Regions from separate parts of the Streptomyces sp. AK010 genome, predicted to be linked through region 4. Evidence: riboswitches for the same ligand, from Rfam matches in the RefSeq annotation. Region 4 holds a riboswitch; each other region holds the start of a gene.

Region 1 (2,191 bases), on a different contig from region 4:
CCGAGCCGGAGTCCTCCTTCTTCTCGTCCGCGGCCTTGGTCTTCTCCGCGGCCTGCGGGGCCGGGCCCGTGGCGCCCAGCTGCTTCACGAGGTCCGCGCCGCCGAAGTCGCGCGGGTTCGTGCCCGTCGCGTGGGCGGCGAAGATCAGCTGGGCGTAGGCGGCCGGACCGCTCTGCGCGGCCCAGGCCGCGGAGTTCTTCTCCAGCCACCGCACGGACTTCTCCGCCTGCGCGGTGGCGCCCTGCGCGGCGAGCGCGACGACCGCGTCGGCGGTGTTGCCGTAGTCGGGCTGGGGCTCGGCACCGGCCGGCGCGGACATCAGGTGCCCGTCGTCCTTGGCCAGGGCGGCGGTGAGGTAGCCCGCGCCGTTCGCCGCCGCCTGCTCCGGCGTCCCGGCCTTCTCGCAGGTCGCGTCGGACTTCTCGCCGGGCTCGACGACCATGCCCTTGCCCAGGGCCCCGAGCACACCGGCCGCCGTGGCGTCCGCGTTGGCGGCGAGCTCGCCCTTCTTGTCCGGCTGGAACGCGAAGGCGCCGTCGTCGTCCCCGCCGCAGGGCAGGGCGAGCTTCAGCAGCGCGTCGTAGGGTGACTTGCCGCCCTTGACGACCTGGTCGGGCTTCTCGCCCGCGGCGGCGAGCGCGCCGATGACGACCGACGTCGAGTTGGTGTCGCTGGCACCGCCGGGCGAATAGCCCCAGCCGCCGTCCTCGTTCTGCACGGACTTCAGCCAGCCGACGGCCTTGCCGGTGACGTCGTCGTGCCCGCCGAGCGCGGTGAGGGCCTGCACGGCGGCGGACGTGGCGTTGGTGTCCAGCATGGTCTTGGCGTCGCACGCGGCGGTGGGGTCGGGGCGGTACGCGGCGAAGGAGCCGTTCTCGCACTGCTGCCGCGCCAGCCACTGCACGGACTTCGCCGCCGGCTTCACACCCACGGTGTCCTGCGCGAGCAGCGCGAGCGACTGGCGCCAGACACCGTCGTACTTCGGGTCCGTGCCGCCGTACAGGGCGGACGGGAACGCCTGGGAGGGCGACGGGGACGGGTCGGCGGCGGCCGGGGTGGCGGCGCCGACCACGGCGACGGCGGCCAGGACCGCGGCGCTGCGGCGGACGTTCATGATCGGCGGGTGCCTCTCCCTGTGGGGGAGCCGGGCAGCACGGGGCACCCCCCGGCGGCTCGGCTCCGTATACCTCGACGGTGCCGTGCACCGGCGGACCGCCGGGCACGTGAGCCGGTCACGAAACCGTACGGGGCGATCCGGCTCACCACCTCGGGCGGCGGTTCACGGTTGCGGGTCAGCGCCGGAATTGCACCGGCTTCCCCCCGTACGGTGTGATGACGACCCGCTCACTGTACCCGCACGTGGGAAACGGGCCGAGGGGACCGGGGCCCCACGGTACGGGGCCGCCGGTCAGGTGAGAGGGGGGACCGAGGCGGATCTGAGGAACTCCCTGGTGCCGCACAGGAGTTGATCCTCTTCGGGGCGCCGACCGGCTAACGTGGGGCTTCCTACGACCACACACCGCAGGAGCGTCCATGACGGAGCAGGAGCCGTTCCCCAAGATCGACACCTCGGTGCCGCACTCGGCCCGGATCTGGAACTACTGGCTGGGCGGGAAGGACAACTACGAGGTCGACCGGGTGGCCGGTGACGCGTTCCGTGAGGTCTTCCCCGGGATCGAGACCGGTGCCCGCGCCGCCCGCTACTTCCTCGCCCGCGCCGTGCGCCACCTCGCCGCCGAGGAGGGCGTCCGCCAGTTCCTGGACATCGGCACCGGCCTGCCCAACGTGGACAACACCCACCAGATCGCCCAGCGGGTGGCCCCGGAGAGCCGGATCGTCTACGCCGACAACGACCCGCTGGTGCTGGCCCACGCCCGTGCCCTGCTCACCAGCACGCCGGAAGGCGTCACCAACTACGTCGACGCCGACCTGCGCGACCCCGGCGCCATCGTCCGGGAGGCCGGGAAGACCCTCGACTTCGACCAGCCCGTCGCCCTCATGCTGATGGGCATCCTGGGCCACATCGAGGACCACGACGAGGCCCGCTCGATCGTGCGCCGGCTGGTGGACGCCCTGCCCCCCGGCAGCTACCTCGTGCAGTACGACTCCACCGACACCAGCGAGGAGTACGTCCGGGCCATCCAGCAGTACAACGACGGCGGCTCGATCCCGTACATCCTGCGCAGCCCCG
Region 2 (2,191 bases), on a different contig from region 4:
AGCGACCACTGCGCGTCGGCGTTCACGCGCCGCATGAACTCGTCCGGCACCCAGTGCGCCAGGTTCAGGTTGTGCGTGCGGCGGGCGTCCTCGCCGGTGTTGTCGCGCAGCTCCAGGAACTCCTCGATGTCGGCGTGCCAGGTCTCCAGGTAGACCGCCGCCGCGCCCTTGCGCCGGCCGCCCTGGTTCACCGCGGCGACCGAGGCGTCGAGGGTCTTCAGGAACGGGACGATGCCGTTGGAGTGCCCGTTGGTGCCGCGGATCAGCGAACCGCGGGCGCGGATGCGGGAGTAGGCGACCCCGATGCCCCCGGCGTGCTTCGACAGCCTGGCCACCTGGTGGTACCGGTCGTAGATGGAGTCCAGCTCGTCCTTGGGGGAGTCGAGGAGGTAACAGGACGACATCTGCGGGTGCCGGGTGCCCGAGTTGAAGAGGGTGGGGGAGGAGGGGAGGTAGTCGAGGCGGCTCATGAGCCCGTACAGGGACGCCACCTCCTCCAGCGCGCGGGTGGTGTCGTCCTCGGCGAGGCCGCTCGCCACCCGCAGCATGAAGTGCTGGGGTGTCTCGACCACCTTGCGGGTGATCGGGTGCCGGAGCAGATAGCGGCTGTGCAGCGTGCGCAGGCCGAAGTAGCCGAAGCGGTCGTCGGCGCCGGTGTCGATCAGGGCGTCGAGCCGGGCCGCGTGCAGCCGTACGAACTCGGCGGTCCGGTCGGCGATGAGGCCCTCGCGGTGGCCGACCGCCACGGACTCGGTGAAGGACGTGACGCCCTGCGAGGCGGCCTCCTCGCGGATGCCGATGGTCAGCAGCCGGGCGGCCAGCCGGGAGTAGGCGGGGTCCTCGGAGATCAGACCGGCCGCGGCCTCCGTCGCAAGCCCCCGCAACTCCGCTTCGTCCGCGGCGGCGGACCGGCCGCGCAGCGCGGCGGCGGCGACCCGGCCGGGGTCGGCGTCGGGGAGGTCGGCGGTCAGCTCGGTCAGGGTCCGCAGCAGCGCGGTACCGGGAGCGTCGTGCTCCTCCTCGGCGGCTGAGACCGGTTCGGCTGGCGCGATGGTCACGTGGGGCTCTCCCTCGCTCGGCACGGGGCCTCGTCGAGGGCGGGGGGCAGCACACGAGCGCACGCGGCGTCGCGTCCACCGGCCCATTCCACGAGGCCCGGACGTCAGGGCACACCGGCCGGGTGGCCGGGTGCGCTGTCGGCAGGTCCTCGGACTGACTCCCGTGCGCCTATATGGGCATGGGTACACCGTTGCGGGACAGTTCCGGATTCCCACCGGATTCCCCTGCGGCGACAGCGAGCATGAGCATACATCTTGTGCCGGGCTCGGTCGGCACCCCCAGATGTTGTGTCGCGGTGGTGTCGGAGCGTCAGCTGATGGATGAGGAGAGTGATCCCTCGGGGCATGTCCCACCGGGTTGCGGGGCGCCTTGGAGTGCTTTCCATGGAAGTAGGTGCCGGCGCCCGTCAGATCCTCCGCAGCGGGAACCCTCTCGGAGGGAGCAAACGCCATGACGAGGGCCGTCCGTCGCACGCCGGGCAAGGAGCGGCCGCGCAACGCGCCGACGGTGACAGTGATCTGCGCCGGGCGGCAAAGTGGACCAGCCGCGGCTTCGTCGGCCACTGGCACAGTCTGACCATCCGTCTTGAGGCCCGAGGCACCACCCGCCCGAAGAAGGGACGGGCGCCCCGACGAGGTCGAGGAGCGCATGATCCGCGCGGAGCAGTCCGGCATGCCGCTTCCGCCGTGTCTCCGTACGAACCGCGAACCGCTGCGGCCCGGTACCGCGACCCCGCCCCAGCCCGGCACCACATGCCTGCCCGACTGCAGTTCCGACTCTGCCCGTACCCGTCACGGGGCGTGCCCCATGGAGAGATCCGGGAGCCGTTCTGCCGCCAGCAGCAGGCTCTGCTGCCCGGACGCCTGCGCCGCTGGTTCCCGAGGCTGCTGCGCCGGAAGACACCGCCCTGGGTGAGCATGCGCGTCCGCGAACTGGACCGCTTCTGGCATGCCATGGCCACACGCACGCGCGACTAGGGCACGGGGTAGGTGTGCCCCTGGGAGGATACGACGACGGGCCGCCGGGATCCCCCGACGGCCCGCCCCCGCTGTGCAGGACTCAGTGCGCGGATCCCGCGGTCGCAGGCGGAAGCTCCACCTGGACCCCCGGGTCGCCCGCGTCCGCCGTGTAG
Region 3 (2,191 bases), on a different contig from region 4:
CCGGTAGGCCCGCCACAGCCGCCGGCCGGGCACCCCGGCAGGCCCCAGCAGCACCACCAGGGCGGTCAGGAGGACCAGGGCCGCGCCCGGCCAGGGCGGCAGCGAGATCGCGAGCACGGTGAGGCCGAGCCCGAGCACGGCCTTGTCCACGGGATGGCGGCGGCGCCAGCGACTGCTGTGCGCCGCCGCGTCGATCGGCAGCACCCGGGCTCAGTCCTGTTCTGCGGTGGACTTCCCGGCGGCGCCGGCGAGCGCGCTGTCGGCCTCCCGCTCCAGCGCCCGCTGCTCACCCTGCCTACGGCCCCGGCGCAGACCGAAGTAGTAGGCGAGGACACCGGCGCCGAGAGCCGCCTGGAGGGCGAACAGGGCCGACTCGATCTCACCGGACGGCGGCTCGTACAGCGGTGAGAACCACGGCTCGTAGTCCGGCTTCAGCTCGGTGATCGCCGTCTCGGCCTCGCCGTCGGACCCCGCGAACGGCTCCTTCTTGTGGTCGCCGAGCCCGAGCGCCAAGGGAAGCACCGCGAGCGCGGCCACGGCGAGCAGCAGCGCCAAGTTGATCTTCGTGTTCCTCTTCATCGGGTCACCGCCTCGGTCTCCGTCCGCGCCTGCTTCTTGGCGAGGAGCACGCCCAGCCGGGTCAGTTCGCCCTTGCTGGACTGCACCAGCAGCCGCATCACAAGCACGGTCAGCAGACCCTCGCTCACCGCGAGCGGAACCTGGGTGACGGCGAAGATGGAACCGAACTTGCCGAGCGCGCCCAGGAATCCGCTTGCTGGGTCGGGGAAGGCGAGCGCCAGCTGCACGCTGGTGACGCAGTAGGTGGACAGGTCGGCGACGAACGCGCCGGAGAACACCGCCACCATCAGCGGGGCGTTGGAGCGCCGCAGCAGCTTGTAGAGGGCGTATCCGGCCCAGGGGCCGACGATCGCCATGGAGAAGACGTTGGCCCCGAGCGTGGTCAGGCCGCCGTGCGCGAGCAACAGCGCCTGGAACAGCAGGGTGATGGTGCCCAGCACCGCCATGATGGGCGGCCGGAACAGGATGGCTCCGAGGCCCGTGCCGGTGGGGTGTGAGCAACTGCCGGTCACGGACGGCAGTTTCAGGGCGGACAGGACGAACGTGAAGGCGCCGGACGCACCCAGGAGCAGAGTGCTCTCGGGGTGCTCGCGCACTTCACGGGTGAGTGACCGGACCCCGTGGACGACGAACGGCGCCGACGCGACGCCCCAGGCGACCGCGTGCGCCGGAGGAAGGAAACCCTCGGCAATGTGCATGGCTCAGCAGACCCTCTCCAGCACCTCGTGGATGGTTGACGCGCCTTGGCCGGTCTCCTGGCTGACGGGTACCACCGCCCGGACTCCGCCTTCCCGGGTCACAAGGACCCAGTGGCTGCCCGTGAGGGCCGGAGCCGGACTTCCCGATTCACAGTGGCGAGGGCCGCACCGGCATCACACCGGATTTCCCGTTCACCAAGGCCTGGTGACAATAAGGCCGGGGTAAGGGCGATGACAAGCCACCCAAGGGGCGCGCAAGAGGGCGCCCGCTCGCACACCGGCGCATCCCCCGGCTGATCCACGTGCTCCGGTCAGGGGTCCGCCGTGCGGCGTCCGGGCCGCGTCAGTCGTCGCCTCCGTCGCCGTCGCCCTCCCCGTCCTTCCCGGCTCGGCGCGGCTTCTCCGGCTTCGGCTTCTCCGGCCCGCCGGGGCCCGCCTCTTGGGTCGCAGGGGCGGTGCCGGGCGCGGACGCGACAGGCGTCGGGGATGCGGTCGGCGCGGAGGGAGTGACATCGGCCACGCTGCCGGTGGCCGGCGCGTCGGCCACCGCCGGACCGGCCCCGGGACCGGCCTCGGAATCGGAGGACGAAGAGGACGCGGAGTCGGTGGACGGCGTGGCGGCGGGGCTGCTCGCGCTCGGGGACGCGTCCGGCTCCGTGCCCTCCGCGGTCGTGTCGGGCGAGAACCAGCGCATGCCGATGAGCATCGCGGCGAGGAAGAGCGCCGCGGCGGCTGCCGTCGCGGCCAGTCGCGACCGGTTGCCCGGGCCGCCCCGCCCGCGGGAGCGTCCCGAACGCCCCGCCTGGGCCGCCCGGGCCGCGCTGCGGTGCCCCGGAGTCGCGGGCAGGGCGTACGTGGTCGGACTGCCGGCCCCGGCCGCCGGGTACGGGCCCGGCCCGGCGGGCATCACCGCG
Region 4 (2,191 bases):
CGGCGGCGCCGTCGCGCCCGACTCCGACCCGCCCATGTGGGTCATCCTCTCGGCGGGTCTCGCCATCGCGCTGGGCACGTACCTGGGTGGCTGGCGCATCATCCGCACCATGGGCAAGGGCCTGACCGACCTCCAGCCGCAGCAGGGCTTCGCCGCCCAGACCTCCGCGGCCACGGTCATCCTCGCCTCCTCGCACCTCGGCTTCTCCCTCTCCACGACGCACTCCGTGTCCGGCTCGGTGATGGGCGCCGGGCTCGGCCGCAAGGGCGGCGTGGTCCGCTGGTCCACCGCGACGCGGATGTTCGTCGCGTGGGGTCTGACGCTGCCGGCGGCGGCCCTGGTGGGCGCTCTCGCCGAGTACGTCACCGGCTTCGGCAGCTGGGGCACCGCCGTGGTGGCGGTCTTCCTCATCGCCTCCAGCGCGGCGATCTGGAAGCTGTCGCGGCGCGAGGTGGTCGACCACACCAACGTCAACGACACCGACGACGCGGAGCCCGCGGGCGTGGTCACCACGGCGATGGCCGCGGTGACGCCGCCCCCCGCGACTGGTTCGGCCAAGGCGTCGGAGGACCCGATCCCCGCGTTCCCGTCGCAGGCCACCGCCGAGCGCACGCCGACCACGACCACCACGGTCTGACCCCGCCACCGGTTACAAGGAAGAGTCTCCGATATGAAGATCGACTGGGCGGCCCTCGGTTCCGTCTTCGGTATCAGCCTCGTGGTCACCGTGGCCCTCGTCGGCCTGTTCACCCTCGGCATCACCGGCCTGTCGCGCCGCGAACGTGCGGTGGCGGAGGGCGGATCCGCGGGGCTCGCGGTCACCGGCGCGTACGCCTGTTTCGCCGCGTGTGCGGCGGCCGTGGGATACGGGATCTATCTGATCGTGGCCTGAGGGCCTGACCGCACGTCGTGTCCACCGGGCGGCACGGAACTCCGGTTCCGTGCCGCCCGGTCGTCGTGTGTACGCAAGGGGGCGATGTGGGGTTCTCCACACTCTCCCCTCGCAGGTCAACGGCAAGTTGACGGCGGTTCCCGGCCGTGGTGGACTGCCGGGGCCAATACGGCGGCAGGAGAGGAAGCCGGTGAAAGTCCGGCGCGGTCCCGCCACTGTCACCGGGGTAGCGATCCCCGGGAGCCAGGAACTCTCACCGCCGGTCTAGTCGAACCAGGGCGTGGACACCCTGAGTGAGGACACATATCGCCATGCGCGGCTGCCGATCGAGGTTCAACACCCCACCCCTGCCCGCCCTCCTGGCCGGCTGAGCCCATGGGTGCCGGTCGCGTCTTCGCGTACGGCGCCGCCGCCGGCCTGATCGGTGACCTGCTGCTCGGTGATCCTCACCGGGGGCATCCGGTCGCCGCGTTCGGGCGGGCCGCGGGTGCCGTGGAACGGGTGTTGTGGCGGGACCACCGCGGGTGGGGCGCGCTGCACACCGCCGTGTGTGCCGGAGGGGCCGTCGCCCTCGGGTCCGTCGCCGCGCGTGCCGTGCGGCCGTCCGCCGTCGCCTCCATCACGCTGACCGCAGCCGCCACCTGGGCCGTCGTCGGGGGTACGTCGCTGGCCCGGGAGGCGCGGACCATCGGGCGTGCCCTGGAGGCCGGGGACGTCGAGGCCGCCCGGGCCCGGCTGCCGCATCTGTGCGGGCGGGACCCGCAGGCCCTCGACGCCGACGGCATGGCCCGGGCCGTGGTCGAGTCGGTCGCCGAGAACACCTCCGACGCCGTGGTGGGGGCGCTGGTGTGGGGGGCCGTCGGCGGGGTGCCGGGGCTGCTCGGGTTCCGGGCCGTCAACACCCTGGACGCCATGGTCGGGCACAAGTCGGCCCGGTACCGCCGGTACGGGTGGGCCTCCGCGCGGCTGGACGACCTCGCGGGATGGCCCGGAGCGCGACTGACCGCCGTGCTCGCCGTGCTGGCCGGGCCGGATCCGCGGGGGGCCGTGCGGGCGTGGCGGGCCGACGCGGTGCGGCATCCGAGTCCCAACGCCGGTCCCGTGGAGGCCTCGTTCGCGGGGGCGCTCGGGGTGCGGCTGGGCGGGACGCTCTCGTACGGCGGGCGGGTGGAGCACCGGCCCGTGCTGAACACGCGGGGGCGGGCCGTCGGCACGCACGACGTCGAGCGGGCCGTGCGGCTGTCGAAGCGCGTGACGTGGCTCGCGCTCGGGGTGTGCGCGGGCGCGCGGTTGCTGACG

What was found. Region 4 has a riboswitch for cobalamin ahead of HDC93_RS11375 (cobalamin biosynthesis protein). Riboswitches for the same ligand answer to the same signal wherever they lie in the genome.
Region 1: linked by a shared signal. The riboswitch ahead of HDC93_RS24225 (prenyltransferase/squalene oxidase repeat-containing protein) and the one ahead of HDC93_RS11375 (cobalamin biosynthesis protein) in region 4 are both predicted to bind cobalamin.
Region 2: linked by a shared signal. The riboswitch ahead of HDC93_RS24925 (ribonucleoside-diphosphate reductase subunit alpha) and the one ahead of HDC93_RS11375 (cobalamin biosynthesis protein) in region 4 are both predicted to bind cobalamin.
Region 3: linked by a shared signal. The riboswitch ahead of HDC93_RS16705 (energy-coupling factor ABC transporter permease) and the one ahead of HDC93_RS11375 (cobalamin biosynthesis protein) in region 4 are both predicted to bind cobalamin.

The regions. Positions count from the first base shown of each region.
Region 1 is NZ_JACHCX010000013.1:113,057-115,247, reverse strand. Features, by position in the region: gene HDC93_RS24225 (prenyltransferase/squalene oxidase repeat-containing protein) at 1-1,114, opposite strand, end outside; cobalamin riboswitch at 1,227-1,364, opposite strand; gene HDC93_RS24220 (SAM-dependent methyltransferase) at 1,534-2,191, shown strand, end outside.
Region 2 is NZ_JACHCX010000014.1:20,029-22,219, forward strand. Features, by position in the region: gene HDC93_RS24925 (ribonucleoside-diphosphate reductase subunit alpha) at 1-1,058, opposite strand, end outside; cobalamin riboswitch at 1,181-1,315, opposite strand; gene HDC93_RS38720 (hypothetical protein) at 1,860-2,036, shown strand; gene mctP (monocarboxylate uptake permease MctP) at 2,119-2,191, opposite strand, start outside.
Region 3 is NZ_JACHCX010000007.1:314,508-316,698, reverse strand. Features, by position in the region: gene cbiQ (cobalt ECF transporter T component CbiQ) at 1-204, opposite strand, end outside; gene HDC93_RS16710 (energy-coupling factor ABC transporter substrate-binding protein) at 211-579, opposite strand; gene HDC93_RS16705 (energy-coupling factor ABC transporter permease) at 576-1,277, opposite strand; cobalamin riboswitch at 1,307-1,492, opposite strand; gene HDC93_RS16700 (serine/threonine-protein kinase) at 1,621-2,191, opposite strand, start outside.
Region 4 is NZ_JACHCX010000005.1:56,056-58,246, forward strand. Features, by position in the region: gene HDC93_RS11365 (inorganic phosphate transporter) at 1-637, shown strand, start outside; gene HDC93_RS11370 (hypothetical protein) at 671-892, shown strand; cobalamin riboswitch at 1,010-1,168, shown strand; gene HDC93_RS11375 (cobalamin biosynthesis protein) at 1,268-2,191, shown strand, end outside.